4 regions of the Rhizobium hidalgonense genome follow, and region 3 is predicted to be linked to each of the others. Evidence: riboswitches for the same ligand, from Rfam matches in the RefSeq annotation. Region 3 holds a riboswitch; each other region holds the start of a gene.
What was found. A riboswitch is a leader RNA that binds a small molecule or an ion and turns the genes downstream of it on or off. The one in region 3 is predicted to bind thiamine pyrophosphate.
Positions count from the first base shown of each region.

Region 1: linked by a shared signal. The riboswitch ahead of FFM81_RS32505 (phosphomethylpyrimidine synthase ThiC) and the one ahead of thiC (phosphomethylpyrimidine synthase ThiC) in region 3 are both predicted to bind thiamine pyrophosphate.
Region 2: linked by a shared signal. The riboswitch ahead of thiM (hydroxyethylthiazole kinase) and the one ahead of thiC (phosphomethylpyrimidine synthase ThiC) in region 3 are both predicted to bind thiamine pyrophosphate.
Region 4: linked by a shared signal. The riboswitch ahead of FFM81_RS01490 (YkoF family thiamine/hydroxymethylpyrimidine-binding protein) and the one ahead of thiC (phosphomethylpyrimidine synthase ThiC) in region 3 are both predicted to bind thiamine pyrophosphate.

Region 1 covers NZ_CP054030.1:268,699-276,249, forward strand. Annotated here, with positions in the region: gene FFM81_RS32475 (CrpP-related protein) at 1-184, shown strand, start outside; gene FFM81_RS32480 (hypothetical protein) at 226-489, opposite strand; gene FFM81_RS32485 (helix-turn-helix domain-containing protein) at 476-709, opposite strand; gene FFM81_RS32495 (hypothetical protein) at 2,623-3,333, shown strand; one part of gene FFM81_RS32500 (IS3-like element ISRle4 family transposase) at 3,511-4,451, opposite strand; one part of gene FFM81_RS32500 (IS3-like element ISRle4 family transposase) at 4,451-4,700, opposite strand; TPP riboswitch at 4,831-4,942, shown strand; partial or broken gene FFM81_RS32505 (phosphomethylpyrimidine synthase ThiC) at 5,035-5,529, shown strand; gene FFM81_RS32510 (ParB/RepB/Spo0J family partition protein) at 5,465-7,123, opposite strand.
Region 2 covers NZ_CP054029.1:92,720-100,270, reverse strand. Annotated here, with positions in the region: gene FFM81_RS29335 (invasion associated locus B family protein) at 11-628, opposite strand; TPP riboswitch at 1,311-1,407, shown strand; gene thiM (hydroxyethylthiazole kinase) at 1,458-2,261, shown strand; gene thiE (thiamine phosphate synthase) at 2,258-2,893, shown strand; gene thiD (bifunctional hydroxymethylpyrimidine kinase/phosphomethylpyrimidine kinase) at 2,890-3,723, shown strand; gene FFM81_RS29315 (GNAT family N-acetyltransferase) at 3,923-4,405, shown strand; gene FFM81_RS29310 (glycoside hydrolase family 3 N-terminal domain-containing protein) at 4,422-5,444, shown strand; gene FFM81_RS29305 (ABC transporter substrate-binding protein) at 5,488-7,134, shown strand; gene FFM81_RS29300 (ABC transporter permease) at 7,190-7,551, shown strand, end outside.
Region 3 covers NZ_CP054030.1:42,463-50,013, forward strand. Annotated here, with positions in the region: gene FFM81_RS31370 (amino acid ABC transporter ATP-binding protein) at 1-123, shown strand, start outside; partial or broken gene FFM81_RS31375 (RidA family protein) at 165-494, shown strand; gene FFM81_RS31380 (LysR family transcriptional regulator) at 559-1,512, opposite strand; gene FFM81_RS31385 (ABC transporter substrate-binding protein) at 1,677-2,516, shown strand; gene FFM81_RS31390 (aminotransferase class V-fold PLP-dependent enzyme) at 2,631-3,818, shown strand; gene FFM81_RS31395 (hypothetical protein) at 3,995-4,147, opposite strand; gene FFM81_RS31400 (hypothetical protein) at 4,169-4,462, opposite strand; gene FFM81_RS31405 (helix-turn-helix domain-containing protein) at 4,899-5,132, opposite strand; TPP riboswitch at 5,752-5,863, shown strand; gene thiC (phosphomethylpyrimidine synthase ThiC) at 5,956-7,551, shown strand, end outside.
Region 4 covers NZ_CP054027.1:316,140-323,690, reverse strand. Annotated here, with positions in the region: gene FFM81_RS01520 (formate dehydrogenase beta subunit) at 1-1,331, opposite strand, end outside; gene FFM81_RS01515 (formate dehydrogenase subunit gamma) at 1,328-1,807, opposite strand; gene FFM81_RS01510 (LysR family transcriptional regulator) at 1,942-2,835, opposite strand; gene FFM81_RS01505 (ArsR/SmtB family transcription factor) at 3,007-3,348, opposite strand; gene FFM81_RS01500 (SDR family NAD(P)-dependent oxidoreductase) at 3,452-4,222, opposite strand; gene soxR (redox-sensitive transcriptional activator SoxR) at 4,457-4,921, opposite strand; TPP riboswitch at 5,184-5,297, shown strand; partial or broken gene FFM81_RS01490 (YkoF family thiamine/hydroxymethylpyrimidine-binding protein) at 5,288-5,413, shown strand; gene FFM81_RS01485 (ABC transporter permease) at 5,429-6,229, shown strand; gene FFM81_RS01480 (ABC transporter ATP-binding protein) at 6,226-7,038, shown strand; gene FFM81_RS01475 (ABC transporter substrate-binding protein) at 7,103-7,551, shown strand, end outside.

The DNA of each region.
Region 1 (7,551 bases), 230 kb from region 3:
AAACCCATACCTCGCCGCCCATAGGATGCCTACTGGTGATGCCAGTGCCCTTGGGGATTGGCTTGCGCGTCACGACGCGTGGAAGTTCGGTTGGGAAGCGGAGGACGCTAGCCGCGAAGGTAGCATTGCCGCGCACTTCAAGAAGTTGATCTCGACTGCAAAACAACGGGCGCCCGATGCCTAGCGTTATTGACGGTGGTTAGCTAGCGATGAGCTGGGTCCCCGTCACAGCGAAGGATCCGTATCAGGAGCACGCTGGACTTCAGGTGAATACCAAACTTGCGACTCCACGTTAAACTTCAGGCGCTCAGCAATAAGATCCGGCCCAGCTGGCTGGACGAGCACGTCCAGCCGTATTTGATTACCCCTGATAATGCGCCGGAGTTGAACAGCATGCGATTGAAGCGCGACCCGTGAGTTGCTGCACCGATCTTCCTTGAAGAGGTGCAGTCCTGGAAGAAGCTGTTCAACGATTTCAGCGCGGCGCATCGCATATCTTTCCTAGAATCCCTAGAGCGGATGCCGTCCTTCGGATCCTCGACGCGTCGAAATCCGCGTCATTCTCCAGAGCTGCCACCTCTGCCACAGTCAGACCAGTAGTTTCTGCAACGTCATCCAGCGAATAGCCGCGAGCCAGGCGAGCTTCTCCAAGCAGAGCACCAACGGACGGGGCAACTTGGGATTTCGTAACATTCGAGACCATGTTCATGTCGTTTAAGGCTCCTTTTGGCGGCCGGAAAACGTGCATCCGTTTTTTAGTTCCACCACTGCCGACCGCGTCCAGCAACGGACAGTTTCTTCGAAATCCGCGGGCGCTCTTTCTATCAGTTTGTGCGACGGAGTATAGGTCTGACGCGATGAAGGACGGACAACCCTTGCATGGCAGCCGACGAGAGGTGACCCGCTCCCAACTGCGGCGCAAACTCGCGACGGCCGACAAACAGCTTCCTATCTTGCACGAGCGTTCGCGCGGTGGGAAGCTCATGGGGAGTGATGCACCGATCATTCCGACGCGGAGAGCAATGGACAAACATTCGAGGATTGCCTCGGCGCGAAACGCTCATGGCGCGCAGGTTTGGCCAGAGGGTATGAGAAATCTCTCGGGCTCTGTTGATCGGCCGTCGTCTCGAAGAGATCGCCGGAGAACGGCGCGTCGAGATCAAGCGCGGCCTGAGCTCAAGGCCCCTTCATCGTCTTGGCACCTTACTGGTTTTGTCGAACTTCGAGCGCCCAGAGAGAGAATTCGAGAGCAAACCCAGCATTGTGTGGCATTCCCGCCTCACCTCTTGAAGACGAAGTCCTTGACGTTCGCAAACTTGACGAGCTGAAAGGGAACGCAGATCTTCTTTTCGACTTTTTCGCCCATTGGCAGGCTTGAGTGCGGTATCGAGCGAGCCTTGCCCTGGCGGGCGGAATCCTGGAAAATGGTAACGTCGAGATCGCGGGCCTGCGTAGCATCGGCGCGCCCGACGACGATGACTTGGTCAAAATCCTTGCCGGTCTTTGAAACGTCTGATCACGCCGTGGCTGGATTGCGGCAGACGGCTTTCGGGCGTGCCCAGTCAAGCATGCGGTAGAACGGCTCAACCAATGGCGACTTCGGTCTGCTGACCTGGCCCGCAGGCGCCGCCCGATGATGGCCTTGTATCGCCCAACGTTTCGACCAGCAAGAGTTTTCCTTAGCGGTTCGAGAGCTGCCATTTCACCCAGGCCCCAAAGCCATGAAGTCAATATGTGTACCTATGTGTGCAACGTTATATTATATAACTTACGAATTGTTGGGCTAATATGTACCTCTGTTCCGAGCTATGAAAGATATACTATAAAATATATCGGGCTCATCTGTTGCGTTGCTGATGGTTTTCATGAACTGTCCTGGTTGGGAGGTACGATAGTGCACCACAGCCGGCGACATCATCGTCGGGAGGCTTGCACAAGGAGCACGATGACATGGGTCAAAAAAACCAATCAGACAAGCGCCTTGGCTACTCGCATCTGCGGTTGGCAACCATCGACGGCGTGTCGCTGCCTGGTCTGCAATTGTCACTCGACCGGCAGGAGGGCTCTGGGTCGACGAAGAAGACCTTTTTCCAACAATGGCTCCTGGATTTTGCTTTCGGTTGCGAGCTATTTTATCCGATCCAGCTATATGAACATCTCGCAACGAGCGAGGGCGACGACAAGGGCGCTGAACCTTTAAGTGAGAGTTACGAGTATAGAGTTGGGAGAATTCGGACCGGCCGCCACGTTCCTCATTTGGAATCCACGTCTCTCGGGTTTCCATATTCCAGAATGGAAGCACCGGCTCAGTCGCCGACGCTTGCAAACTCGAGCAACAGGTCGGCGAGGGGATGGAGGATATCATGGAAAACATGGATGCGACGCAAGCAAAGGACGGCTCGGGCACACAGATTTCAACAGGTGCGAACCAGCACGGCAGGAACATCGAAAGATGGTAAGAATGTCTTCGGGAACCTGACCGTTATACGGTGCACGCAAGCCGCAGTTCAAATCCTGCTGCCGTTATCATATACGCTGACAATGCTCGCTCACCAGCAAAAATCAAGGAAATTTGACCCGCAAGGTTCGCCCAATTATACTGCAGAAAGGATTTCATTCTCCATGTCATTATGTTCTGCGAAATGCATTCGCATAGCCGCACTTGCAGCGGCCGCCATCGTGCTGGGCACCCAGATCGCAATCGCGCAAGAACCGTCTATAGGGTCTCAGTGGCTGAACACGCCGGCATCTCGAGTGGGAGCGCTTGCGGTCCTCCAGACCTTGAATGCCAATCTCCTGAGTAACGCCAGTGCTACGTTGACCCTTGACCGCTGGTGCGCCGCGCATAAGCTCGCACCGGAAGGGTCCAAGATCGTAGCTCAGCGTGTGGGCGGGCAAGGCAAACCGGCCGATGAGCACATCCGTGAACTTCTGACCGTCGGCCCCGGTGAGCTTATCGCTTATCGCCGCGTGCGCCTGGTCTGCGGAGACCGCGTCTTGTCCGAAGCCGACAACTGGTATGTACCTGCGAAATTAACTGCTGAGATGAATCAGGTGTTGAATACCAGCGATATCGCGTTTGGCAGAGCCGTTCAGGCTCTCAATTTCACTCGCACAAACCTGTCTGCCAAGTTGCTCTGGTCCCCTCTATCCGAAGGCTGGGACATGGACGGCTTAATAGCGCATGAAACAAGTTCCCTTAGCCTGCCGCCGTTCCTGCTCGAACATCGCGCCGTACTGAAGCTTCGAGACGGCACGCCGTTTAGCACCTTGGTCGAAAGCTACACGGACAAAGTACTAGACTTTCCAGTTCCGCGCCTGCTTTCTCAATAGCGCTTCGGTATCTCGGTACAATTGGCGAACTACTCGGAATAAATCGATTGCCACGGCATGCGATAAGTGCGCTTGTCTTGTGGAAGCGTGCCGGCCGGACGATTGCCCTTGTCCGTCGTTTGATCGCGGGCTCCACGCACGATAGCCTGAGTGTCACCTTGACCTTGCCCCCAAGTTTTATCCAGTCTTGAGTTCGCTCCAGCGGTTTTTGGTTGCTGTTGTTGGTTCGGTAGCGGCGGGTTGCGGTGCGGAGCCATTTCGGCTGCGCAGCACCGCATCACGTCGCGGGTTGAGTGTCTGAGCGAATTCGGCCGGTGTCAGCCAGCCAAGGCCTGAATGCGGGCGTTGATCGTTGTAATCGCTACGCCAGTTTGAAAGCGCAGACCGGGCGTGAGCAAGCGACGAGAACAGAGTTTCATTCAAGAACTCGTCTCGCAGCCGCCCGTTGAAGCTTTCGATAAAAGCGTTCTGGATCGGTTTTCCAGGCGCGATGTAATGCCAGTCAACCTTGGTCCGGTCCGCCCATTGCAGGATCGCGTTGCTGGTGAACTCGCTGCCGTTGTCGCTGACGATCATCCTCGGCTTGCCGCGCTCCTCGATAATCCGGTCAAGCTCCCGTGCGACGCGAAGACCGGAAAGCGATGTATCGGCGACGAGCGCCAGGCACTCCCTCGTGCAATCATCGACGACGGTCAGAATCCGCAACCTGCGCCCATCGGTGAACTGATCCGACACGAAGTCTAGCGACCAACGATCATTGGCCACCATCGGCACCAGCATCGGCGCTCGCGTGCCTATCGCTCGCTTGCGACCGCCGCGCTTGCGCACTGTCAGTTTCTCCTCCCGATAGAGCCGGAAGAGCCTCTTGTGGTTCACGAGGTGACCCTCCCGCCGGAGCAGCACATGAATGCGTCGATATCCGAAGCGGCGACGTTCATGCGCCAACGCCTTCATTCGCTCGCGAAGCTCATGATCATTGTCGCGCCTGTTCTCGTAACGGGCCGTCATTCGGCAAAAACCAATGGCTTTACACGCCCGCCGTTCGCTCATCTCATGATGGCTCATCAGATGCGCGACAGCTTTCCGCTTGGCCGCGGGCGTCACCACTTCTTTCCCAAAAGGTCTTTCAAGGCAGCATTGTCGAGCATCGCATCCGCCAGGAGCCGCTTCAGCTTCGTGTTCTCGTCCTCAAGCGTCTTCAGCCGCTTGGCCTCGGACACCTCCATGCCGCCGAACTTGGCCTTCCATTTATAGATGCTAGCATCGCTGACGCCATGCTTGCGGCAAAGCTCCGAGACCGGCGTGCCTGCCTCGTGCTCCTTCAATATGCCGATGATCTGTTCGTCTGTGAAACGATTGCGCTTCATCCTCTGGTCCTCTCAAATGGGCCAGAGCTTACTTCAAAATGGATTATTTCAACGGGGCAAGGTCAACCTGCATCCCCAAGCCATTGCAGTTGTCGCTTGACAGCTCCTTCGGCAAGCCTCTACCCTTTTTCGCATTCACCAGGGGGGTCCCGGCAAGGGGCTGAGATACTGCTATCGCGCGCAGTGACCCGTTGAACCTGATCCAGTTCATACTGGCGTAGGGACGGTGCAAGCGCTCGAAGGCAGTGGATTCACGCGTCGAATCCGTGCCGGCGTCTTTTCATCATTCCGGCTGAGGACTGGGTCTCCAATCGAAAACTTGGAGCCTCAAACCATGAATATCGCCGCAAAGAATATCACCCCATCCGTCACCACCGGCCCCTTGCCGGCATCCAGGAAGATCTACATTCGGGGGGACGTCCATCCCGACATTAGCGTGCCGATGCGCGAAATCAGCCTGCATCCGACATCGGGCGAGCCGCCCGTCGTCGTCTACGACTCGTCCGGCCCCTATACGATCGAGGGCACCGAGATCCGCATCGAACAAGGGCTGCCCTCACTGCGACGTGACTGGGTTCTCGCCCGCGGCGACGTCGAGGCCTATCAGGGCCGTCATGTCCGTCCCGAAGACAACGGCTTTGCCAGCGGCGAAAGGCTGACGCCCGAATTCCCCGCGCTACGCCAGCCGCTGCGCGCAAAGGACGGCAAGGCCGTCACCCAGTTCGCCTATGCGCGCGCCGGTATCATCACGCCGGAAATGGAGTTCATCGCCATCCGCGAAAATCTCGGCCGCAAAGCGAGGGCCGGAGCCATGGTCCGCAGCGGCGAACGTTGACCGACTTTGCGGCGGCATAGGCGAGCAAATCGAGAAGCGTTGCGGTCGGCTGCTCCAGGCACCATTCCCAAAGATCGTGGGGATTGCCGGGAATGGTGTGGCCGTAATTCTCCCTGAGATCGTCCATCGTCACGATGCCCTTGCAGGCTGCCGGGTTCTTGATGCTGGTTTCGAGCTTTTCGCTCGTAAGTTTCACCTCAAGGCACGTTTCGTCTGTGCTGCCGTAAGGATGGAACAGGCTCGCAAGCATTGCGTGAACTACGGCGGCAAGGGCGACGTCCGGATTCTGCGCAAGCTCGGCGCGGATGGCGGCGGTCTTCTGTGCCGTCAATTCCTGAGCGAATGCAGCCGAGAGCGAGAAGGACGGTTCAGGCTGCGTCTCAGGCCGAGGGCGAACGGGTTCGCTGCTCTCGTCCGTACCTTCGGCCGGCTCGTCCTGCTCCTCGGGCCGGATCAATCCGCGCTCAACCGACAGCTTGCCGTGATAGTCCATCAGGACGTAGCAACCGGCCTTGGCGACGTCTTCGAGATCATAGATTTCACCTCTGTCGGCAAGCGCCGCCATTTTGGCCTGAATGGATTCGGCGCGGGGTTCGGCCTCGTCGTCGGCAACACCTGCCTCGATCAATTCCGCAAGCTCGGCATATTCTCCCTCTAGCCGGTCCAGTTCGGCCTGCTGCTCATCGGTCATGGGGACGTCCTTGGGATAGACCCGCGACATGTAATGCGCTTCCTGCGGAAGTTCGCTGACGCATTCCACCCATTTCCAGCCATCGGCACGAAGCTTTTCCGCATCTGCTTCAAGCTTCTCCACCACAAGCCTTTTGACAAGGGCGACATCGAGGGCGTAGCCGCTGTTTTGTTCATCGAAGAGGTCGCGTTTGACCGCTCCCCCTGAGGTTTCGTAGACGTCGATCCCGCCGATGAACCTGATGCGCTTGTCGGTGGCTTTCATGGCCTCCGACTGCAATGCGGACTTGATCGACCGGCTATCGCGGTTCCAGGACGGCAGGCCGTTCCAGACCTCCACTTGTTTTACGTGATCGTCGGACACGGTGAATGCGGAAAGCTGGTGGAAGCTCATTTCCTCGTTGCGGAAAAGGTTGAGCAATACAGGCGAGACACGAGCGAGCGCCAGACGCTTGCGCACCATGGTTTCGGTCGTGCCGAAGCGAGCGGCGATATCCTCGACCGGCTTTCCGCCGTCGGCCAGGACGCGGAACGCCTCGTATTCATCAACCGGGTGCATTGCCTCACGGCTGGTGTTTTCGATCCGGCTAATTTCGGTCGCATCGGCCCCGCTGCGCTCCTTGCATTCGACGGGGTAATCCTTGGCGATTTCACCGGCCTCGGCCAAAAGGTTGAGGGCGGCGAGCCGGCGACCGCCTGCGGTCACGAAGAAGCGTCCTCGCTTGTCACCCTTGCGGACGACGATGTTTTGCAAAATCCGGTAGCCATCGGCGCGGATGGTCGCGGCCATTTCCGCAATGCCTTCCTTGCTGTAGGTCTTGCGGACATTTTTGGGGTCGGCGTACAGCTTGTTCAGAGGGACGAAAAAGGTCTCGGTTGCGGCTTGGGTATCGGTCATGGTCTGTCTGCTGGGTTTGCGTTTCCCGAAGGGAAAGCCCCTTTCGGGCGAAGCCTCCCCGGTCTTTCCGGGGGAATGGCCTCTGACATTCCCCCGGACAGAGGGGGGAGGGCGAAAGCCCGCCCCTCGGCGACGGTCGGGCGGGTCAAGGGTCGTGGCGCGCAAAAAACGGAAGGTTCCAGCCGCAGGTGGAAAGCCGTTTTTTCCCGGCGCGACAAGCGGCTTTGCCGCGCCTGCCCCTTGATCCGGACGGCCGGCGATGTCATGGGGCGGAAACAAGCAAAGCGGCCCGGGAGGGCCTCAGTGCCGGGTGCGCGGCACCCGACTGGACAAGCGATCGTTACCGGGATCGGCGGAGACGTCCGAAGGCCGACTCCGTGCAAGCGGCATAGAGCGCGGCCGCCCAGACCGGGCGGCGGCCTTCTCCT
Region 2 (7,551 bases), on a different replicon from region 3:
TGAAATTCGGCTACTTCGCGGCGATGGACTGGAGTTCGTCGAGGGCCGGTTTCAGCCCTTTCAGCGAGAAACGGATATTGACGTCCTGGCCGTTCATCAGCCGCACCAGCCCTTCGGCACTCGCGCCCTTTTTCAGCGCCGCGGCCGTCTTGGTATCCAGCGCCAACTGCGCCCAGCATCCGGTCTGGTTGCAGTTTCGGTAATCGAGCCTGGCGACGGGCTTGCCGTCCGCCTTGATCGACAGGCCCGAGGGCAGGAAGACGTTGAGCGGCAGAAGGGCAGTCAGCACCAGCGGCGGCTTGCCCTTGTCGGCCTTGCCTTGGGAGCCGGCCGGCAATGCTGAAATCGCCAGCGTCAGGATATTGACCGGCTTGCCGTCCTTGGCGACTTGCGCGACCTGTGCGACCTCGCAGGCCTCGGTGCCTTCAGCACCGGTGCAGCGATAATACCAGTCGTCGAATTTCTGTGATCTTATTGTCGGCGCCGATTGGGCCGGCGCCTGCACCTGTTCTTGATCCGCTGGAACGGCAGACTGCGCAAAAGACGGATTGGCACAAACAATATATATCAAAGCCGGGGCGATCGTCCGGAGGCCCCGCTTCATGCCGCTTTTCGAAAAGTATCTCATTTAAAATGCAACTTCAGGAAGATTTTATTCACGTGGCCAGTCATATCGCTACAATCCGCACCTCGGTCAACCTTAACGTGTCAGCACGGTAAAGTTTGCGTTAGGTATTTACTTCGCGTTCTGGGAGATTCCGTCCAGTCTGCCCGAGACCCCACTCTCGACGACATCGCCCGCCGATTCCAAAATTAGAATGAAACCGAGTGGCGAGGCATAGGAGACGACACGCAACTTACGCGAAGCTGGCCATCAGCTCGTTCTCATTGAAAATCAGGCGCATAGGCGGACGGGATGAATAATTCCGCGCTATCGGAAATCCATAGGATTTTGCGGAAGATGAGCCGCACTCATTTTGAAGAAGAGACGTTCCCAGGCGCTGGGATCATTTCCAATACTGCGCGCAAATACAGAGATGTATTTTAGAAATTCATTGCACCACCGGTTGCTATTGTTGTTCTTTCGTAAAAAGAGAGCACAACCGAATGGCGAAACGGTAATGCCGGCGTTGCTCGGAATGGAATCCGCCGATAACATTCGGGAAAATCATGTTAGCCGCGAATCGGCGATGCTGATCCTTCCTCTCTCGTGAAAGGCCGAGTTGCAGGGAACGATTTCACGCGCGGCGCAGCCGCAGGACTGTCATTTTCGAGATGACATCCGCCCCGTTCTCTGCGAAAAAGAACGTGATGAGAGACAGGGGCGTTCGTCGGAAGACGGGCTGAGAAGCACCCTTCGAACCTGAACCGGATAATGCCGGCGGAGGGAGTCGCTCGGGGTCGCGGTTTTGCCCGCACGAATTGCCCCGTGCCCGCCCCCGCCTGAAAGGGGCCACATGCAGACCAGGACCACGCCAGGAGCCATGCTGAAGGCGATGCGCGACAAGCCGCCGCTCGTTCAGTGCATCACCAATTACGTCGCGATGAATGTCGCCGCCAATGTTCTCCTGGCCGCCGGCGCCTCGCCGGCGATGGTGCATGCGGCCGAGGAAGCCGGCGAATTCGCCGGTATCGCCAATGCGCTGACCATCAATATCGGCACGCTGTCGACGCAATGGATCGACGGCATGCGGGCGGCGGCGAAGGCGGCGACCTCCGCCGGCAAACCCTGGGTGCTCGATCCGGTCGCCCATTATGCCACGGCGTTCCGCCGCGATGCGGTCGCCAGTCTGCTGGCACTCAAGCCGTCGATCATCCGCGGCAATGCTTCGGAGATCATCGCCCTTGCCGGCGGCGAGAGCCGCGGCCAGGGCGTCGACAGCCGCGACCCGGTCGAGCAGGCCGAAGGTTCGGCGCGATGGCTGGCTGAGCGGCAGCAGGCAGTGGTTGCCGTGACCGGCGCTGTCGATTTCGTCACCGACGGTCAGCAGGCAGTGCGCATAACGGGCGGCTCGGCCCTGATGCCGCAGGTCACTGCGCTCGGCTGCTCGCTCACCTGCCTGGTCGGCGCCTTTGCTGCGACCGCACCGGACGATCTGTTCGGCGCGACGGTCGCAGCGCTTGCAACCTTCGCCATCGCCGGCGAGGAGGCAGCGCTCGGTGCCGCCGGGCCCGGCTCCTTCGCCTGGCGCTTCCTCGATGCGCTCAACGCGCTCGACGCCGAAACACTCGACGCCAGAGCAAGGATATCGGCCGCATGAAGCATTTCGATCTTTCGCTCTATCTCGTCCTCGATCCCGAACTCTGTGCCGGGATCGGCATGGTCGAGACCGCCCGCCTTGCCGTTGCCGGCGGCGCGACGATGGTGCAGTTGCGCGACAAACGGGCCGGTACCACCGCGATGGTTGAGACCGGCCGCGCCTTGAAACAGGCGCTCGATGGCACCGGCGCCCTGCTGATCGTCAACGACGATGTCGAGGCGGCAATCGCCATCGGTGCCGACGGGTTGCATATCGGCCAGGAGGATATGGATGCGTTGACGGCGCGGGGGATGATCGGCCCCGAGATGATCCTTGGCCTGTCGGTCGAGACCGAAGCGCTTGCCGCTGCCGTCGATCCCAGCCTGGTCGATTATACCGGCGTCGGACCGGTCTTTGCGACGCCGACCAAGGCCGACCACAAGCAGCCGATCGGTTTTGACGGTCTGGCGAGGCTGGTGACTGCCTCGCCGGTGCCGTCGGTGGCGATCGGCGGCCTCAAGGCGGAGCATGTGGCCGAAGTCTTTGCCGCCGGCGCCAAGGGGCTTGCCGTGGTCTCAGCGATCGCAGGCACGCCGGACCCAGAAGCGGCGACACGCCGCATCGCCGCAGAAGTCCGAAAGGCCCGCGCATGATCCGCAACGTCCTCTCCATCGCCGGCTCCGACCCCTCGGGCGGCGCCGGCATCCAGGCCGATCTCAAGGCCTTTTCCGCCCGCGGCGTCTACGGCATGGCGGTGCTGACGGCGCTGACGGCGCAGAACACCCAGGGTGTCAGCGGGGTGCATCTGGTGCCGCCGCAATTCGTCGCCGACCAGATCAATGCCGTCTTTGCCGATGTACGCGTCGATGCCGTCAAGATCGGCATGATCGCCAATGCCGGCATCGCCGAGGCCGTCGCCGCAGCCCTTTCCGCCTCTCTGGCTGCAGCACCGGCCGACCGGCGCGCCATCCCTGTCGTCATCGACCCGGTGATGATTGCCAAGGGCGGCGCCGCCCTGCTCGCGCCCGAAGCGGTCGACGTGCTGACCCGCCGGCTGCTGCCGCTTGCCACCCTTCTCACCCCGAACCTGCCTGAGGCCGCCGCCCTGCTGCATCAGCCGGTCGCAACCGACCGCGCCGAGATGGCGGCGCAGGCCGAGCAACTGCGTGCGCTCGGCCCCGCCGCGGTGCTGGTCAAGGGCGGCCATCTCGACAGCGACGAGAGTCCCGACGTGCTGGCCACCGCCGGCGGTCTGCACTGGTTCGAAGCTTTGCGCGTGCCGACCAAGAACACCCATGGCACCGGCTGCACTCTGTCGAGCGCGCTGGCCGCCGAACTCGCCAAGGGCGCCCCGGTGCAGGAGGCCGTCGCCATCGCCAAGGATTACCTCGCCGCCGCGGTCGCCGCCGCCGGAACCCTCACCGTCGGCTCCGGCCATGGCCCGGTGCAGCATTTTCATGCGCTTTGGAAAGACAGCGAGTGAGCCGACCTTCTTAACAGCTTCACAAATATCATGACTGCGCTCAAGAACGGCCCGGCCTCCCCGGGCCGTTTTGCGTTCCCCTATCGGCCCAGCAGCCCCATTCAAAAAATCCCTGTTGACAAGCCCGGCGAGATAGCCAAGTCTATCTCATTAAAAGGGTATACATTCCGCAATAACGGAATAAAAGGAGGGATGACAGGTGCCAGACCTGCTTGTGAGCCTATATTCCACGGAACTCGCCGACCTGAAACAGAAAGCCGCTGATGCCGGCATCTCTGTCCGCCCAGCCCTCCCCCCGGAACTGCATCTCGTCACCGGCTGGGTGCGCGAACGCTTCAGCCAGAATTGGGCAAGCGAGGTCACCGTCGCCTTCTCCCGTCAGCCCGTTGCCTGCCTGATATCAGTCGAAGGCGGCAGGCTGCTTGGTTTTGCCTGCTACGACACCACCGCACGGGGTTTCTTCGGCCCAACCGGCGTCGATCCCGAAATGCGCGGCAGGGGTATCGGGCTCGCGCTGTTTTCCGCCTGCCTGCAGACGATGAAGGCGCTCGGCCATGCCTATGCATTCATCGGTGATGCCGGCCCGGTCGATTTTTACGCCAAGACCGCAGGCGCAATCACCATCCCTGCCCCCGACAGGGGCATCTACGAAGGCATGCTGCGAAGCACGCCGATCATCTGATCCCGGAGTTACAGAATTGTCCTCGACCCCACTCGCCCTTTTCGTCGGCCTGCCGAACCCTGCCATTTCGGATGATGAATTCGCCCTGTTCCGCGAGACCAATCCGCTCGGCCTCTTCGTCGGCCGCCGCAATCAGCGCGAGCCGGAGCAGACGAAGCGGCTGATCGAACGTTTCCGCGAGGCCGTCGGCCGCGACGACGCGCCCGTCTTCACCGACCAGGAGGGCGGCCGCGTCCAGCATCTCGACGCCGGCCCCTGGCCGCTCTTCCGCAGCTTCGGCCAGTTTGCCGAACTTGCCCGCCGCGATTTCGATCTCGGCAAAAAGGCACTGCGCCTTTCCTCCCAGGCCATGGGCGCGATGATGACGGAACTCGGCCTTTCCAGTGGCTGCTCGCCCGTTCTCGACCTCGTCTTCGAGACGACGAGCGCGGTCATCGGCGCCCGCTCTTTCGGCCCTGATCCCGATTTCATCGCTGCCCTCGGCCGCGAGGTGGTCGACGGCCTGCTCGAGACCGGCAACATGCCCGTGATGAAACACATTCCCGGCCATGGCCGCGCGACACTCGACTCCCATAAGGAGCGGCCGGTCGTCGATGCCAGCCGCGAGACGCTCACCGCCACCGATTTCAAGCCCTTTGTCGCGCTGAAGGACACGCCCTGGGCGATGGTCGCCCACGTCGTCTACTCGGCCTATGACGCGGAACTGCCGGCGTCGATCTCGCCTGTCATGTACAACGTGATCCGCAACGACATGGGTTATGAGGGCGTGCTGATCTCCGACTGCATCTTCATGGAATCGCTGCAGGGCACGCTGCCGGAACGCGTCAGACAGGTGCTCGACGCCGGCTTCGATATCGCCCTCCACAGCCACGGCGACATCCCCGAAAGCGAAGCCGCCGCCAAGGCCGCCCGGCCGCTGACAGAAGCCGCGCTGAAGCGCATCGCCGCCGGTAAAGCCCGCCTCGGTAATCTCAAGATCGACATCCACACCGCCCACGCCGAGGTCGAAAGCATGTTTGCAAGCGCGCCGGTCTCCTGACCGGCAGATTATTTTTCACCGCATAAGAAAAGGGGAATAGAACATGAAAAAATATCTTCTTGCCGCCGCAGCCCTGACGCTGTTTTCGGGATCTGCCCTGGCGCAGACGGTCCTGACCGCGAATATCGAACCGGCGACCACCTGGGTCCGCAACTTCAACCCGTTCAACCAGACCTCGGCGCGCCAGTCGACGCTCGACTTCATCTACGAGCCGCTTGTTATTTTCAACCGCTTCGACAGCAACAAGCCGGTCTATCGCCTGGCGGAAAGCTTCAAGCTCTCCGACGACCTGAAGAGCATCGATTTCAAGCTGCGGCCGAACCTGAAATGGTCCGACGGCAAGCCGCTGACGGCAGCCGACGTCAAGTTCACCTATGATTACCTGAAGAAGTTCCCGGCGCTCGACTTCGTCAGCATCTGGAGCTTCATCACCGACGTCAAGGCCGTCGACGGCCAGACGGTGCGCTTCACGCTCGCCAATCCGAGCTCGCTCGCCGCCGAGCAGATCTCGCAACTGCCGATCGTACCGGAACATGCCTGGAAGGACGTCGCCGATCCCGTCACTTTCGCCAACGAGAACCCGGTCGGCAGCGGACCGCTGACGGAGGTGCCGCGCTTCACCGGCCAGACCTACGATCAGTGCCGCAACCCGAACTACTGGGATAATGAGCACCTGAAGGTCGACTGCATGCGCTTTCCGCAGCTTGCCGACAACAACCAGATGCTGACGGCAACGGCCGACGGCACGCTCGACTGGGGCGTCTCCTTCATTCCCGATATCGACAATGTCTATGTCTCCAAGGACCCGGCGCATTTCCACTATTGGTATTCGCCAAGCAGCATGGTCGCCTTCCTGTTCAACCTGGAAACAGCGAACGAGAACAACAAGAAGGCCTTCAACGACCTGAAGTTCCGCCGCGCCGTCTCAATGGCGCTCGACCGCAAGACGATGATCGACGTCGCCGGCTACGGCTATCCAACGCTGAACGAAGACCCCGGCCTGATGGGCGAGCTTTACAAGAGCTGGGCCGACCCATCTGTTAAGGCCGACTTCGGCAAGTTCGCAACCTACGACGCCGATGCCGCCAAGACTCTGCTCGACGAGGCCGGCTATAAGGACAAGGATGGCGACGGGTTCCGCGATAATCCCGACGGCAGCAAGATCTCCTTCTCGATCATCGTTCCGAGCGCCTGGACCGACTGGATCGATACCGTCAATCTTGCCGTCGAAGGCATGCAGGCGGTTGGCATCGACGCCAAGATCGAAACGCCTGAAGAAGCCGTCTGGACCGGCAACCTCATCAACGGCACCTTCGATGCGGCGATCAACAGCCTGCCGGCCTCGGCCTCGCCCTATTACCCCTATAAGCGCGCCTTCAGCGCTTCGGACAAGGGCAAGACCCGCTTCACCGCGCAGCGCTGGTTCAATCCTGATGTCGAGAAGCTTGTCACCGAGTTCACCCAGACCGCGGATCTTGCCAAGCAGAAGGATGCGATGAACAAGGCACAGCGCATCGTCGCCGAAAACATGCCGATGATGCCGGTGTTCAACAATCCGAATTGGTATCAGTACAACACCAAGCGCTTCACCGGCTGGTCGACCAAGGAAAACCCCTTCGTCAATCCGTCGATCTCGCGGACCAATCCGGCACGCCTCTTGAACCTGCTGGCTCTCGAGCCGGTCAAGTAAAGCATTTTGATACCGGGGGCGGTGCCAGCGCCGCTCCCGTTACGACGGAGTCCCCATGGCTTTCCTGCTTCGCCGCCTGGTCTTCTACATGGCAGCCTTCATCGCGGCAGCGACGATCAATTTCTTCCTGCCCCGCCTGATGCCGGGCGATCCGGTGCAGATCATGTTCTCGAGCGCCGGCACCGAATTGCCGCCGGAAAGCCTGCAGGCGCTGAAGCTCACTTTCGGTTTCGTCGATGGCCCGCTCTGGCAGCAATACTTCACCTATCTCGGCAGTATCTTCACCGGCGATCTTGGCCGCTCGATCAAGTATTTCCCGCTGCCGGTCGCCTCGGTTCTCGGCCATGCCCTCGTCTGGACCGTCGCCCTGATGGGAACCGCGACGATCGTCAGCTTCACGCTCGGCACCTTCCTCGG
Region 3 (7,551 bases):
GAGGTTGCCGATCAGCTTATCTTCATGGACGGCGGCCTTGTCGTCGAATCCGGCAACCCGCGAGAGATGATTGCCAACCCGCAGTCTCCCCGAACACGTGAGTTTTTGGCGCGCGTCCTCTGACGCGCGGAAAAACTCCCGGACCGCCCTCCGAAATTCATCCCGATGGCATACTCGTGGCGTTGGGATCGCTCGGGGAAAACGTCTCTGTCGAAGACGGAATACGAGCTGCTCGGGCCGCCGCGATCAATGTCATAGCTCAAGCTAGAGCCAGCCTTGGAAGCCTGGACAAGATCAAGAGGGTCGTTCGACTGAGTGGGTTCATCGCTGCGACGTCTTCGTTTTCCGAGCACGCACGCGTCATGAACGGTGCCTCGGACGTCATCCTTGAGATTTTCGGCGAGCAAATGCGGCACGCGCGGAGCACCATCGGGGTTTCTTCCCTGCCATTGCAGGCCGCAGTCGAGGTCGAAGCCCTGTTCGAGCTAGACTGACAAATGCCTGTATGCCCCTTTCGGCGGTTTATCGCAAACGCGGCTTTTCAGGCCGCAGGCGCGTTCAAAGCTCCAGTCGTTCATAGACGCCTTGTTTGAGCGTCCTCTGTCTGTCAGACACGTCTTTGATCAGGTTCCGAAACCACACATGCCCGGGGTCTAGTTCATTCGATCTATCGAAGATCAACGAAATAGTCACATCGGGAAGTTCGAGCGGCGGAGGAACGATCGCTGTCTCGCTTTCTTCAGAGAGTGCCAGCAACACGCCGTCGCCGAACGCCGAAATCAGCTCCGTGCCTTTGATGACCCATGGAGCAACGAGATAGTGCGGTATCGTTGCAACCACTTTTCGATGAAGGCCGAGCTTCTGCAAGGTTATATCCGCGATGCCGGCTGCGATGCCGTCCGCGGATATCTGAAGGTGCGGCGACGCGAGGTAACGATCCAGCGACATGTCGGCCATCGCCGGATTTCCAGTCCATCCAGCACAAACCATCCGATCCCTCGAAAGCTCCACGACCTCGAAGTGCTCGGCATCGAGCTTGGGGTTGCCAAGCACCGCGCATTCCACTTCGCGGTTCTTCAACGATCCGAGTGCGTCGGGTTCCCTGGCGTGGACCACATTCAACGAAGCATTGGGCGCGAGCATCGAGAAATTCTCGATCAGTTCGGGCAAGTAGGTGACGGCCGTATAGTCCGAAAGGCCAATCCGAAAATTTCTAGAGGTGGTCGTCGGATCGAAATTGAGGTGTCGGTCCACCGCCACCCGAATTTCGTGCAGGGCCTGGGAAATGACCTCCGCCAATTCTTTCGCCCGGGCGGTCGGCTCCATGATCCCCGCTTCTCGGGTGAAGAGGTCGTCTTTAAACACGTCGCGAAGCCTGCTCAGTGAATGGCTTATGGCTGACTGGGTGCGCCCAAGTCTGTCCGCAGCCCTGGTCACACTCCGCTCCCGCATGAGGACGTCGAAGGTCCTTAGGAGGTTGAGATCGAGTTGGTTCAAAGAGAACTCGGCCATATCGGGACCCTCGGGTGCTTTTGCTCGCCGTCAAAAGATATCGGCGGTCCGCAAAAGATCATGAATGCAGCTCATATTGTCAATGCATCTTTTCAATTCGATTCACTGCTCAGGATGTGCTTCCTTACCCGTGCTAACGCCAACGTCCAAAAAAGGGGATCATCATGAAAGCCACGCATCTGGGTATTTTCGTCGCCCTCGCGCTTGCCCAGAACGCCATCGGAGCGGAGATTCCGGTCACGGAATCCGTCAAGTCGTCGGGTACGCTCACAATCGCCAATGGGCTCGACTACGCCCCATTTGAGTTCGTAGATGCAAGCGGCCAGCCGGCTGGCCTGGACGTGGATTTGGCGCACGAGGCGGCGAAGCTCATCACGGCTAAACTCGACCTTCAGCGCATACCTTTCGCTTCTCAAATTCCTTCGCTCGCGGCCGGAAGGGTCAAGGTAGCGTGGGCGACGTTCACGGTGAAGGAAGATCGCTTGAAGCAGGTCGACTTCGTCACGTTCCTCCAGTCCGGAACCGTGGCGATGGTTCTCCCTGACAAGAAAGACTCCATCTCGGATGCGAAGAGCCTGTGCGGCAAGCGGGTGGCGGTCCAGACCGGATCGGCGGCCGATTTCACCGCGGACAAGCTGAGCGAGGACTGCGCGAAATCCAACCTGCCCAAGATCGACAAGGTCATCTATCCCGAGCAGAAAGACACGATCCAAGCGGTGCTAACAGGTCGGGCCGACGCTCGTTTCGACGACTCCACCGCGGCTGGATATTACGAGCAGACCAGCAAAGGAAAGCTCGTCGTTGCTCCGGGAGTCTACGATGTCCTACCTTTGGGCGTCGCCGTCCAGAAAGGCGACAAGGCCTCAGCTGAAATGATGCAGGCAATTTTTCAGGAACTCATCGCCAACGGCAAGTACAAGACCGTCCTCGACAAGTATGGCATGTCGCTCGCGGCGGTCAAAAAATCCCGTATCATCACCTCTGTCGATCAGATTGCCGAATAAGCCCCTTACGAGCGGATGAGCGCCATCCGCTCGCTTTCACCCTCGCTTCGTGACCGAATTCACGAGCAACGGGAGCCGACGGAAACTGCGCCATTTTTTTCACCGAGATCATGCATGAACGCACACGCTTCAACGAGGCACGAGACCTATCTGAACGCGGCCGAACTCGCATTCATCCGCAGCCAATACCCGATCGTCAAAGAATGCATCTATTGGAACAACGCCGCTGTTTCCCCTATATCGATCGGCGTGCGGGATGCGATCGCCCGGCAGGCGACACTCCATGCCACGGACACGTCCGGGATCATGGTGGCAAGCGCGCCGACATGCGACAAAGGACGCAGCCTTGCCGCCAAACTTGTTGGCTCGACTGCGGAACGGATTGCCTACATCCAGAACACCTCGCATGGCCTGTCGCTCGTCGCCTTGGGAATCGATTGGAAGCCTGGTGACAACCTGGTGGTTCCTGAGCTCGAATTTCCCTCAAACTTTCTCATCTGGGAGACGCTTTCCCAGCAAGGTGTGGAAATCCGCACGATGAAGGCGCGCAACGGAGCGCTTGCTCCAGATGATCTTCGTTTCCTGGTCGACAGCAGGACGAAACTGGTCGCAGTGAGCCATGTTCAGTTCTACAGCGGTTTCCGGGTCGATCTCGCCGGATTCTCGCAAATCTGCGCCGATCACGACGCATTGTTGGTCGTCGACGGCACGCAGTCGGTCGGGGTGCTGAGCGTGGACATGGAGGGCGAAGGCGTAGATGTCCTCGTTGTGAGCGCCCATAAATGGATGCTCGGACCAGTCGGAATAGGCTTCGCCGCGTTCTCCGAGAGGGCTTTCGAACGCATCAAGCCGCGCATTGTCGGTTGGTTGAGTGTGAACGACGCCTTCTCCTTTCATCGTGTTCTCGATTTTCTTCCAGACGCCAAGCGGTTCGAACCAGGCACCGAGAACGGCGCAGGCATCTTCGGATTGGCCAAGAGACTTGAAGAGATCGATTCCATCGGCATGGAGAAGATCGAGAGCTATGTTATGGAACTCGGAGCGCGGATTCGGAGGCAGGCTAAATCCGCAGGGTACGAAATCATGAGTGATTGGCCGGAAGAATCCCAGTCGGGCATCATCCTGCTGAAGAATCCAAAGGTGGCCACCAGCGTACTGTTTGCAGACTTGGATGCTGCCGACGTGAAATGCAGCGTCAGGAACGACGCCATCCGTTTTTCGCCTCACTACTACAGCAATGACGATGAGCTCGCGCTGGTCTCCGAGGTCCTACGGGGAGCAACATCCCGAGCCAATGCGTAACCCGCCACTCGCTCGAAGGCGGCACTTCGACAGTGCGCATGCTGCTTTTGCCGCATTCCGGCCAACCAAGATGATTCCGGTGATCCTGGGCAGCAAGAAGTGGCGTCGATACAACGAAATCGATTGTCGATCAGCAGCCATTCGTTCGCAAGAAAGTCTAGCCGATACGGCTTGTGCTAGACCTGCAGGTTCAATAAGAGACCCGAGCCGAACAGCACGCCACTGCGCGGCAGCAACTTGTAATCCGCGATCCTCGCTTCGAGAAACGCTTCTTCGGCCGGTGATTCACAGAACGGCAGGAAGTAGCTCTTCCGATCCGGATCTTCCAATGTCGCCGTCCAACGCCGAGCCTACCAGGCGTCGACCGGAGGGTCCGGCTTCGGATCCACGATGTTGTAAATCGTCGAGGCGAAGAAGGCAGCCAGAAGGAAGAGAAGAGGAACAACGAAACCGCCTGCGAAGCAGATCACCGTGAGAATTGCGCGGATGACGATCATCTTTTGCTGAGCCTTGGCGTTCACGCTGATTCCCCAATGCAATGCCGGCCCCCACCGTTGCTTCGACTGGCCCGCAACAGCAAGTCTGGCAAGGCTCGTGGGCGTGTACAGGTCCCTGTACAGCTCGTTGTTGACCAGTGCCGCCAATCCCATCACAGATTAGTGCGGCAAGAACAACGTGGGACCGGAACAGCGTTTACGAACAGGATTGGCCGCCGCGAATATATGTTCGCTGCTTCCCCTCGAGAATGCCTTTTGATAATTCCGCGCATATGGCGCGCCGCCAGTGTTGCGATTGCTGGAAGAATAAAATCGTGAGATCGCTGATTGATCACCGTGCCACGATGATCGCGACACCAATCGCAGTCGGCAAGCTGTCTCTACACAGCAAGGGCGCGACGAATGACTCAGGCGCTAGCCAATTCATTCGGGCCAGCCAACTAGGCGGAAGCGTCCAGCCCGACTGAGTCTGAAGCCTGGATGGCCCTATAAACCTTAGGGGCGTTGAAGGGCTTCCCACTAAGCGCGTCCTGTACCCGGTGAGTTGCTGCAGGCGCCCTCCTTAGGTCAGCTGCGTACGAGTTCAGCGCGACGCGTGCTTCAGATTTTGCCTAACTCCTAGAGCGGCCGCGGTCCTTCGTATCCTTGAGGCGTCAAAATCCGCGTCGTTCTCAAGAGCTGTCACCTCGGCCACGGTCAGACCGGTGGTTTCTGCGAGGTCGTCCAAAGAATAGCCGCGAGCCTGGCGAGCCTCTGCAAGCAGGGCGCCGATGGATGGGACAGCAGGGGATTTCGCAATCTTCGAGGCCATGTTCATGTCTTTAAGCTTCCTTCTGGCGGCCGGAAAACAAAAGGTTTCTAGTTCCACCGCTACCGACCGCGTCCGGCAGGGGTGGATTTCTCCGATTTCCGCGGGCGCTCTTTTTAGCAGTTTGTGCGATGGAGTACAGGTCTAACGTGGTGAAGGAGTGGACGACCCTTGCCTCCGGGGGTCAACCTTTCCCTGCGATCATCATTGGCGCCCGCTAGTAGAGTGACGTCTTGCTGCAATCGACATTGATCGCCGTAATCGAGTACAGGGCTTGGACTGAAGACGAGCAGCTTCGCGTGCCTTCTTTGAAATCAACATCTATCAGGTTTCCATATGTCGGGATGGAAGCGCCGTCTCAGTCGAACGCTTGCAAATCAGATCGGCGAGCCGACCGAGGATATCATGGACGACATGAATTCGACGCCAGCAAAGGACGGCTCGGGTACATAGGCTTCAACAGGTGTGAACCATCACGGCATCGAAAGATGGTAGGAAAGTAAAATCTTGCTGCCGGTATTCCATTCGTTTGATCGCGGGCTCCACGCACGATAGCCTGTGTGTAACCTGTCCCTACGCCATTGCAGTTGTCGCTTGACAGCTCCCTCGGCAAGCCTCTACCCTTTTTCGCATTCACCAGGGGGGTCCCGGCAAGGGGCTGAGATACTGCTATCGCGCGCAGTGACCCGTTGAACCTGATCCAGTTCATACTGGCGTAGGGACGGTGCAAGCGCTCGAAGGCAGTGGATTCACGCGTCGAATCCGTGCCGGCGTCTTTTCATCATTCCGGCTGAGGACTGGGTCTCCAATCGAAAACTTGGAGCCTCAAACCATGAATATCGCCGCAAAGAATATCACCCCATCCGTCACCACCGGCCCCTTGCCGGCATCCAGGAAGATCTACATTCGGGGGGACGTCCATCCCGACATTTGCGTGCCGATGCGCGAAATCAGCCTGCATCCGACATCGGGCGAGCCGCCCGTCGTCGTCTACGACTCCTCCGGCCCCTATACGATCGAGGGCACCGAGATCCGCATCGAACAAGGGCTGCCCTCACTGCGACGTGACTGGGTTCTCGCCCGCGGCGACGTCGAGGCCTATCAGGGCCGTCATGTCCGTCCCGAAGACAACGGCTTTGCCAGCGGCGAAAGGCTGACGCCCGAATTCCCCGCGCTACGCCAGCCGCTGCGCGCAAAGGACGGCAAGGCCGTCACCCAGTTCGCCTATGCGCGCGCCGGTATCATCACGCCGGAAATGGAGTTCATCGCCATCCGCGAAAATCTCGGCCGCAAAGCGAGGGCCGGAGCCATGGTCCGCAGCGGCGAAAGTTTCGGCGCCCAAATTCCGGACCATGTGACGGCGGAATTCGTCCGGCAGGAAGTGGCGGCGGGTCGGGCGATCATCCCCGCCAACATCAACCATCCGGAAGCCGAACCGATGATCATCGGTCGCAATTTTCTGGTGAAGATCAACGCCAATATCGGCAACTCGGCCGTCACCTCATCGATGGCGGAGGAGGTTGAGAAAATGGTCTGGGCGACCCGCTGGGGCGCTGACACGGTCATGGATCTCTCCACCGGCCGCAACATCCACAACATCCGCGAATGGATCATCCGCAATTCGCCGGTGCCGATCGGTACCGTGCCGCTCTATCAGGCGCTGGAGAAGGTCGAGGGCATTGCCGAGAACCTGACCTGGGAGGTGTATCGTGACACGCTGATCGAACAGGCCGAACAGGGCGTCGACTATTTCACCATCCATGCCGGCGTGCGGCTTCACTACATCCCGCTCACTGTCAACCGCGTCACCGGCATTGTCTCGCGCGGCGGCTCGATCATGGCGAAGTGGTGTCTCCATCATCACCGCGAAAGCTTCCTCTACGAGCATTTCGATGAGATCTGCGACATCTGCCGCGCCTATGACGTCTCCTTCTCGCTCGGCGATGGCCTGCGCCCCGGCTCGATCGCTGACGCGAATGATGCGGCGCAGTTCGCCGAGCTGGAAACACTGGGAGAGCTGACAAAGATCGCATGGGCGAAAGACTGCCAGGTGATGATCGAAGGTCCCGGCCATGTGCCGATGCACAAGATCAAGGAAAACATGGACAAGCAGCTCGCGGTCTGCGGCGAGGCGCCCTTTTATACACTCGGACCGTTAACTACCGATATCGCGCCGGGCTACGACCACATCACGTCCGGCATCGGGGCTGCGATGATCGGCTGGTTCGGCACCGCCATGCTCTGCTACGTGACGCCCAAGGAACATCTCGGCCTGCCGGACCGCAACGACGTGAAGGTAGGTGTCATCACCTACAAGATCGCGGCCCATGCCGCCGATCTCGCCAAGGGGCATCCGGCAGCACAGCTGCGCGATGACGCGCTCTCGCGTGCCCGTTTCGAATTCCGCTGGGAGGATCAGTTCAACCTC
Region 4 (7,551 bases), on a different replicon from region 3:
CACTTGCCGCAGCTTTCGACGGCGCAAAATTCCATGGCGAAACGCGCCTGCTTCAGCATATCGGCGGTGTCGTCGAAGACGACGATGCCGGCGTGACCGATGAGTCCATCCTTCGCCGCGAAAGCTTCATAATCGAACGGCGTATCGAACAGCGCTCTCGGGAAATAGGCGCCGAGCGGCCCGCCGACCTGCACGGCCTTGACAGGCCGTCCCGTCGCCGTGCCGCCGCCGATCCTGTCGACGATATCGCCGAGCGAAAGACCGAAGGCTGTTTCGTAAAGCCCCCCATATCGGACATTGCCGGCGATCTGCAGCGGAATGGTGCCGCGCGAGCGGCCCATGCCGAAATCGCGGTAGAAGGCGGCGCCTTTCTCCATGATCACCGGGACGGAGGCAAGCGAGATCACGTTGTTGATGACGGTCGGACAGTCGAACAGTCCCTTATGCGCCGGCAGCGGCGGCTTGGCGCGCACGACGCCGCGCTTGCCTTCTAGGCTGTTCAGCAGAGCCGTTTCCTCGCCGCAGACATAGGCGCCGGCGCCGGTGCGCACCTCGATATCGAAGGCGCGGCCGGAGCCGAGCACCGACAGGCCGAGAATGCCGGCCTGCCGAGCGATGCCGACGGCTTCGGTCATTACAGCGATCGCATGCGGATATTCCGAGCGCGTATAGACGAAACCCTTCGTGGCGCCGGTGGCGAGGCCCGCGATCGCCATGCCCTCGATCAGCACGAAGGGATCGCCCTCCATGATCATCCGGTCGGCAAAGGTGCCGCTGTCGCCCTCATCGGCATTGCAAACGATATATTTGCGGTCGCCGCCGGCATCGAGAACGGTCTTCCACTTGATGCCTGTGGGGAAGCCCGCACCGCCGCGGCCTCGCAAGCCGGAATCGGTGACTTCCTTGACCACTTCGGCAGATGTCATCGAAACGGCGCGGCGAAGGCCGGCAAGGCCGCCATGCGCTTCGTAATCGGCCAGCGAGAGCGGATCGATGACGCCGCAGCGGGCGAAAGTCAGGCGGGTCTGTTCTTTCAGGAACGGGAGGTCTTCAACCTCCCCGAGACAGAGTGGGTGTTCGCCGCCGCTCATCATTCCTGCCTCGAACAGCGCAGCTACATCCTTGGCTTTCACCGGTCCGTAGCCGATGCGCTTGCCGGCCACCTCGATTTCGACCAGCGGTTCCAGCCAGAACATTCCGCGCGAGCCGTTGCGCACGATCTCGGCATCGAGGCCGCGGGCGGCGATCTCCTGGGTAATCGCCTTTGCCACCTTTTCGGCCCCGAGCGCCAGCGCAGCGGCATCGCGCGGAACATAAATCCTGACTGTCATCGGCGGGCCTCCGTAACGAGTTCGGCCGCCAGCTGCTCGTCGATCCGGCCATAGACCTCGCCGTCGAGCATCGCCGACGGAGCGCAGGCGCAGAGCCCGAGACAGTAGACCGGCTCCAGCGTCACGCTGCCGTCGAGCGTCGTCTGGTGAAAGTCGATGCCGAGCAGCGCCTTGACGCGCTCGGCCACCGCATCGCCGCCCATCGACTGGCAGGCCTCGGCACGACAGAGCTTCAGCACATGCCGGCCGGGCGGGTGGTCGCGGTAATCGTGATAGAAAGTCACCACGCCATGGACCTCGGCACGGGAGAGGTTCAATTCTTCGGCAATCACAGGGAGAGCTTCCGGCGGCACATAGCCGAATTCTTCCTGAACTTCGTGCAGAATGGGAAGCAGCGGCCCTTCGCGGAAGCGAAGATCGGCGATGATGGCACGAGTGCGCGCTGTGATATCGCCTTCGGCGATATGAATGGTCATAAGGCAGCCCTCCCGACGGCTTGCTCGTTGCGGAATGGCGGCCTCCCCAGCCCAAGTGCTATTCCGTGGGCAGCATCTCAGGGAAGCCGCTAGCGATCAATAACGCTATCACGTCGGTTGATAGGTTTTTCCTATCAAAGTTCTTCATCTCGAACGAGCACTCTGGCTTCATGCAGCAAGGCCGAGACGAGCGGCGTGAAGGGCTCGCGATAAGGCGCGACAAGGCCGACCAGATGATGCGCCTCCGGCTCGACGATCGGGATCATCCGGATTTCCACCGGAAAACCAAAGGATTTCGCGACGTTGCGCGGCATGATGCTCGCCCAGCGTCCGGTCCTGACATGCGAAAACAGCACGATCATCGAATTGGACTCGAGCGTCGGATGGACCGTGGCGCCCGCTTCCGTCAGATGCCGGTTGATGATGCGGCGGTTCTGCATGTCGGCGGTCAATAGACAAAGCCGAAGATCACCGACTTCCTTCCAGGTCACATTGTCGCGATCGGACAGCGGGCTGCCTGCAGCGGTGATCAGATGATAGCGCTCGGCATAGAGCGGAACGCTGGTGACACGGCCGAGCGGCTCGTTTTCGAGATAGGTGATGCCGGCATCGATTTCGAGGTTTTCCAGCATGCTCAGCACCTGCAGCGAATTGCGCGAGACGATCGAAAAGGTGACGCCGGGATGCCGTTCCTGAAAGGGCGTGGTGATGCGCGAAAGCATGGCGAGCGCCGTCGGAATGGCGGCAAGGCGAATGTGGCCGGAAAGGCCGCGGCGGGCGGCGCGCATTTCCTCGCGCATGGTTCGGGCATCGCCGACGATGCGCCGGGCCCATTCCAGCACGCGCTGCCCCTCCGGCGTCAGCCCCTGGAACCGCGAGCCGCGCTGCACCAGCATGACCCCCAATTGATCTTCGAGCTGCCGGATGGCGGCCGACAGCGTTGGTTGCGAGATCCCGCACTCCTCGGCGGCGCGGCCGAAATGCTTTTCATTGGCGAGGGTGATGAAGAATTCCAGCTTGTCGATCATCCGGTCTCCCGCGACATTTCGCGTCCGGCCTCATCTTCGACGTAGCAGCCGTGCTCCGCAAGGGCGGTCGCTGAAGCGCGTCGCGATCTTTCAGATTCGCTTGTCGCACTTTTAAATGTTTTTTCGCGTGTCGTTATCTCAAAACCGCCGCTCACTTTTGCGCGGCGGGTTTCAATAGCTTTCGACAATCGGAAAAAGCTCGAACAGTGATTCGAGGAAGGCAAGCACGCTGACATTGCCGATACTGTAATAAACCAGCCTGCCCTGGCGGCGCGTATTGACCAGGCCTTCGAGCCTCAAACGCGCAAGCTGCTGCGAAACCATCGCCTGCTGTATGCCGAGAATATTTTCGATTTCACCGACCGTCCGCTCCTGTTTCGCCAGTATGCAGAGGATCAGAAGGCGGGTGTGATGCGCCAAAGCCTTCAGCAGATCGCTCGCTTCATGGGCTTTTCCAGCGAGTATGTGCAAGTCCTGGCCGGTCATCCCCGGCTCCGGTTTAGGCAACGGCATTCGATATCTCGGAAGGGAGAAAGTGTAGTCAATCAGCACAATAGCATATTCGCACAAGCGAATTGGTCAATAGCGATGAAATGCCAAAAAAGGTCCAAACAAATCAGCAGATAAGCTGTCCGCCATTGATCTCGATCACCTGGCCGGTAATGTATCCCGATAGTAAGGGAGCCGCCAGGAACAGATAGGCGGGAGCGCAATCCTCCGCCGTGCCGAGCCGCTGCAGGGGGATGGATTTCCGGGTTTGCTCCAGCTTTTCTCGGGAGGAATAGCGCTCGTGGAAATCCGTCTCGATCGTTCCCGGCGAGACGCAGTTGACGCGGATGCCATCCGGGGCAAGCTCGCGGGCAAGCGCCTTGGAATAGGTCGCAACGAAGGCTTTCGAGGCCGAATAGATCGAGGAGCCGGGGCTGCCGCCGGTCAGCGCCGAGATCGATACGGTGTTGACGACGGCAGCACCCTCGGCCGCCTTCAATGCCGGCAGCAATGCGCGCGTCAGCGCCACCACCGACGTCTGGTTCAACCGTATGACCGCCTCGTACTCCGCGTCGGTCAGCGTGGCAGCGGGAAAACGGCCAAGCATGGTGCCGGCATTGTTGACGAGCACATCGACCCTGTCGAAGAAACCGAGAACATCTTCGGCAAATTGCGCCGCCCCGCCGGCGGCGGAGAAATCGGCATGCAGCAGCAGCGCCCGTCTTTCCGATTCAGCCGTCAGCAGGAAATCCGGCAGGTCCCGCCCCGGCTTGCGCCCGGTATGGACGATCACCTTGGCACCGCAATCCAGGAACTGCCGAGCGACTTCGAGGCCGATGCCGCGGCCGGCGCCGGTGACGACGACATTGCGATTTTCGAACAGTCTGGGATGAAACACGAAGCCGTCCTCTTAGAGCATGACGCCGAAAAGTGTGAGCGGTTTTCGGACGACGTCATGCTCTGGCTCTAGAATTTGGAACAGGATTCAGATTTGAGGCCGACACGGCCTAAAATCATCCTGTTCTAGCGGCCAGTGCCGCCGGTTGCAGCACTCGCCCTTAACATATGAGCGCGCCGGCCGAAAGAAAGGAGCGTATCGATCTTTCCGCGGGAGCTCGTCTAAACCCCTTGCTTAGCTTTCGGTCTCCAGCAGCCGCGCCCCCGGCCCTTCCTTGCCGAGCCGGTCGCCGGGATTGCGCAGCGGACAGCTATCGACCGACAGGCAACCGCAGCCGATGCAGCCGGTCAGGCGGTCGCGCAGCAGGCTGAGCCGGCTTATTCGCGCGTCGAGATCGTCCTTCCAGCGCGCCGACAGCGTCTGCCAATCGGCGGCCGTCGGCGTGCGCCCCTGCGGCAGAGATTCGAACGCCGCCTGGATTTCGGCAAGCGGAATGCCAACCCGCTGCGCCACCTTGATGATCCCGAGCCGGCGAAGCACATCACGCCCATAACGGCGCTGGTTGCCGCGGGTGCGAATGCTCGAGACCAACCCCCTGGTCTCGTAAAAATGCAGCGCCGAGACCGCAATGCCGCTGCGTTCCGCCACCTCGCCGACCGTCAGCAGCTTGCCGAGCGGAGTTGCAGGAATCCTATCCATTGCCTCTTGACCTCAATATTGGTTGAGGTTTTATATCTCTTGCTCCAGCAATCGTAAAGCCCAATCGGGCGCTCGCACCTTATGCCGATATTGCCGCCTGAGGCAGCAAGCTGTCGTCCCGTTCCCGGCAGGTACGGGACCGCCGAGGACCACCCGAGCGGGATCCCGCTCGGGTGTTTCCCTGACATTGGGTCCCTTCCGACCACGCGGACCGGTTGGCAATTTTGCGGTTGCCGGAAGAAAAGCCGGGTGATAGTTTCCGCCGAAATAACAGGGGAGCTCCGTATCGCCGGGGCTGAGATGTGAGGCGCAAACCTCTGGACCCTTCAAAGCTGATCTGGGTAATGCCAGCGGAGCGAGGTTCAGATGGTCTCAGGCGCACAAGTGTCACTCTATCCGATGTCCGGCAATTTCGTCGGCATCATCCGCGATGCCGTCACGGCGCCCGATCCCTATCGCGACCGGCTGCGCATCGAGACCGACCATATATCCTGAAATCGAGCGCTGATGACACCGTCGCAACCTTCCCGCCTCGCCGCGCTCGGCGCCGCTCTCACCCGGGGCATACCCGCCTTGCTCGCAGGCTGCGCCTTTTTGGCGGCATGGGAACTCTATGTCGATCTTTCCGGGATCAAACCGTCCATCCTGCCGGCGCCTTCGCGCATCGTCACCCAGGGCTGGCTGAACCGCGAGGCGTTGATCGCAAATACCTGGCCGACGCTCGGCGCCACACTCGGCGGCTTCGCGCTGTCGCTGGCCTTCGCCTTCGTCGCATCGATCCTGATGGATTTCATGCCCTTCATGCGCCGGGCATTGCTGCCGATCTTCATCGCCAGCCAGACCCTGCCGCTAGTGGCGATCGCACCGCTCGTCGTCCTCTGGTTCGGTTTCGGCCTCCTACCGAAGATTCTGCTGGTGGCGCTCGTTACCTTCTTCCCGCTGCTCGTCGCCCTGCTGCAGGGCTATGAATCGACCGACCGCGACATCGCCGAATTGCTGCATTCGATGAAGGCGAGCCGCTGGCGCATTTTCCGCCTGGCACGGCTTCCCTCCGCGCTGCCCTATTTCTTCGCCGGCCTGAGGATCTCGATCACCTATGCCGTCGTCGGCGCGATATTTGCCGAATATGCCGGCGCCGCCCGCGGCCTCGGCATCTACATTCTCAACGCCAAGAACAATTTCCGTCCCGATCTCGTGCTCGCCGCCGTCCTCGTCAGCGCCGTGCTCACCCTCTGCCTGTTCGGGCTGACGCTATTGATCCAGCGCCTGCTGATGCCCTGGCAACCATCCGGGGAGCGGCGCCGATGAGCGACAGAATGGTTGAACTGCGCAATATCTCGAAATCCTTCGACGGCATGCAGGTGCTGGGCGATATTTCGCTCAACGTCGCAGACGGCGAATTCGTCTCGATCGTCGGCCCGTCCGGCTCCGGAAAATCGACGGTGCTGCGACTGCTGACGCAGGCACTTCGTCCCGATTCCGGCGCACTGCTTTTCAACGGCACGCCACTGGAACAGGCACCGCATGCCTTCGCCTTCATGCCACAGCGCGATGCGCTGATGCCCTGGCGCCGGATCATCGACAATGCGGCACTTGGCCTCGAGGTGCGGGGCATGGGCCGACGGGCTGCCCGCAATGTTGTGGCGCCCCTGTTCGAAAGCTTCGGTCTTGCCGGCTTCGAACACCATTATCCCTCCGAACTGTCAGGCGGCATGCGCCAGCGCGCCGCCCTGCTGCGCACCGTCGTCCAGACCCAGGACATGCTGCTGCTCGACGAACCGTTCGGCGCGCTCGACGCGCTGACGCGCACGCAGATCCAGGAATGGCTGCAGGGCATGTGGACGGAACACCGCTGGACGGCGCTGCTGATCACCCATGATGTTCGCGAGGCCGTGTTCCTCTCGGACCGCATCTACGTGCTTTCGGCCCGCCCGGCGCGTATCATCCGTGAATTCCGCGTTCCCCTGCCCCGCCCGAGAAGCCTTGCCGATCTCGGCTCGCCGGCGGCCCAGGCGATCGAAACCGAAATCCTGCAAACCCTGCTTCATCCGCTGGAACAGGATGATTTTAGGCCGATCGGCCTAAAATCGGAATCCTGTTCGAATTTAAAGAGTTAGAGCATGATGCCGAAAACAGCTCACGCATTTCGGCACCATGCTCGAGAGACCTGAGGAGGTCACAATGCTGCTTCTCACCCGTCGCCAGACGATCTTCGCCGCCATCGCGGCAAGCCTTGTCGGCCGGCCTGCCTTCGCCCAGTCGGCGCCCGCAAAGGCTCGCATCGCACTCGACTGGACGCCCAACACCAACCATATCGGCATCTATGTCGCCAAGGCGAAGGGCTTTTATGCCGCGGCTGGCCTCGATGTCGAAATTCTTCCCTTTGCCGATACCAGCGCCGGAACGCTGGTATCGAACGGTGTCGCTGATTTCGGTATCAGCAGCGAGATCGAGGCGATCACGCAGCGCGCCGCCGGCGGCGACGTGAAAATGGTCTACGGCGTCGTCCAGACCGAAACAGCGCGGCTGATCTTCAAGGGCGGACGCGACGACATCAAGAGCCCCAGGGACCTCGACGGCAAGACCTATGGCGGCTTCGGCGGCACGTGGGAAAGCGCGTTGGTCTCTGC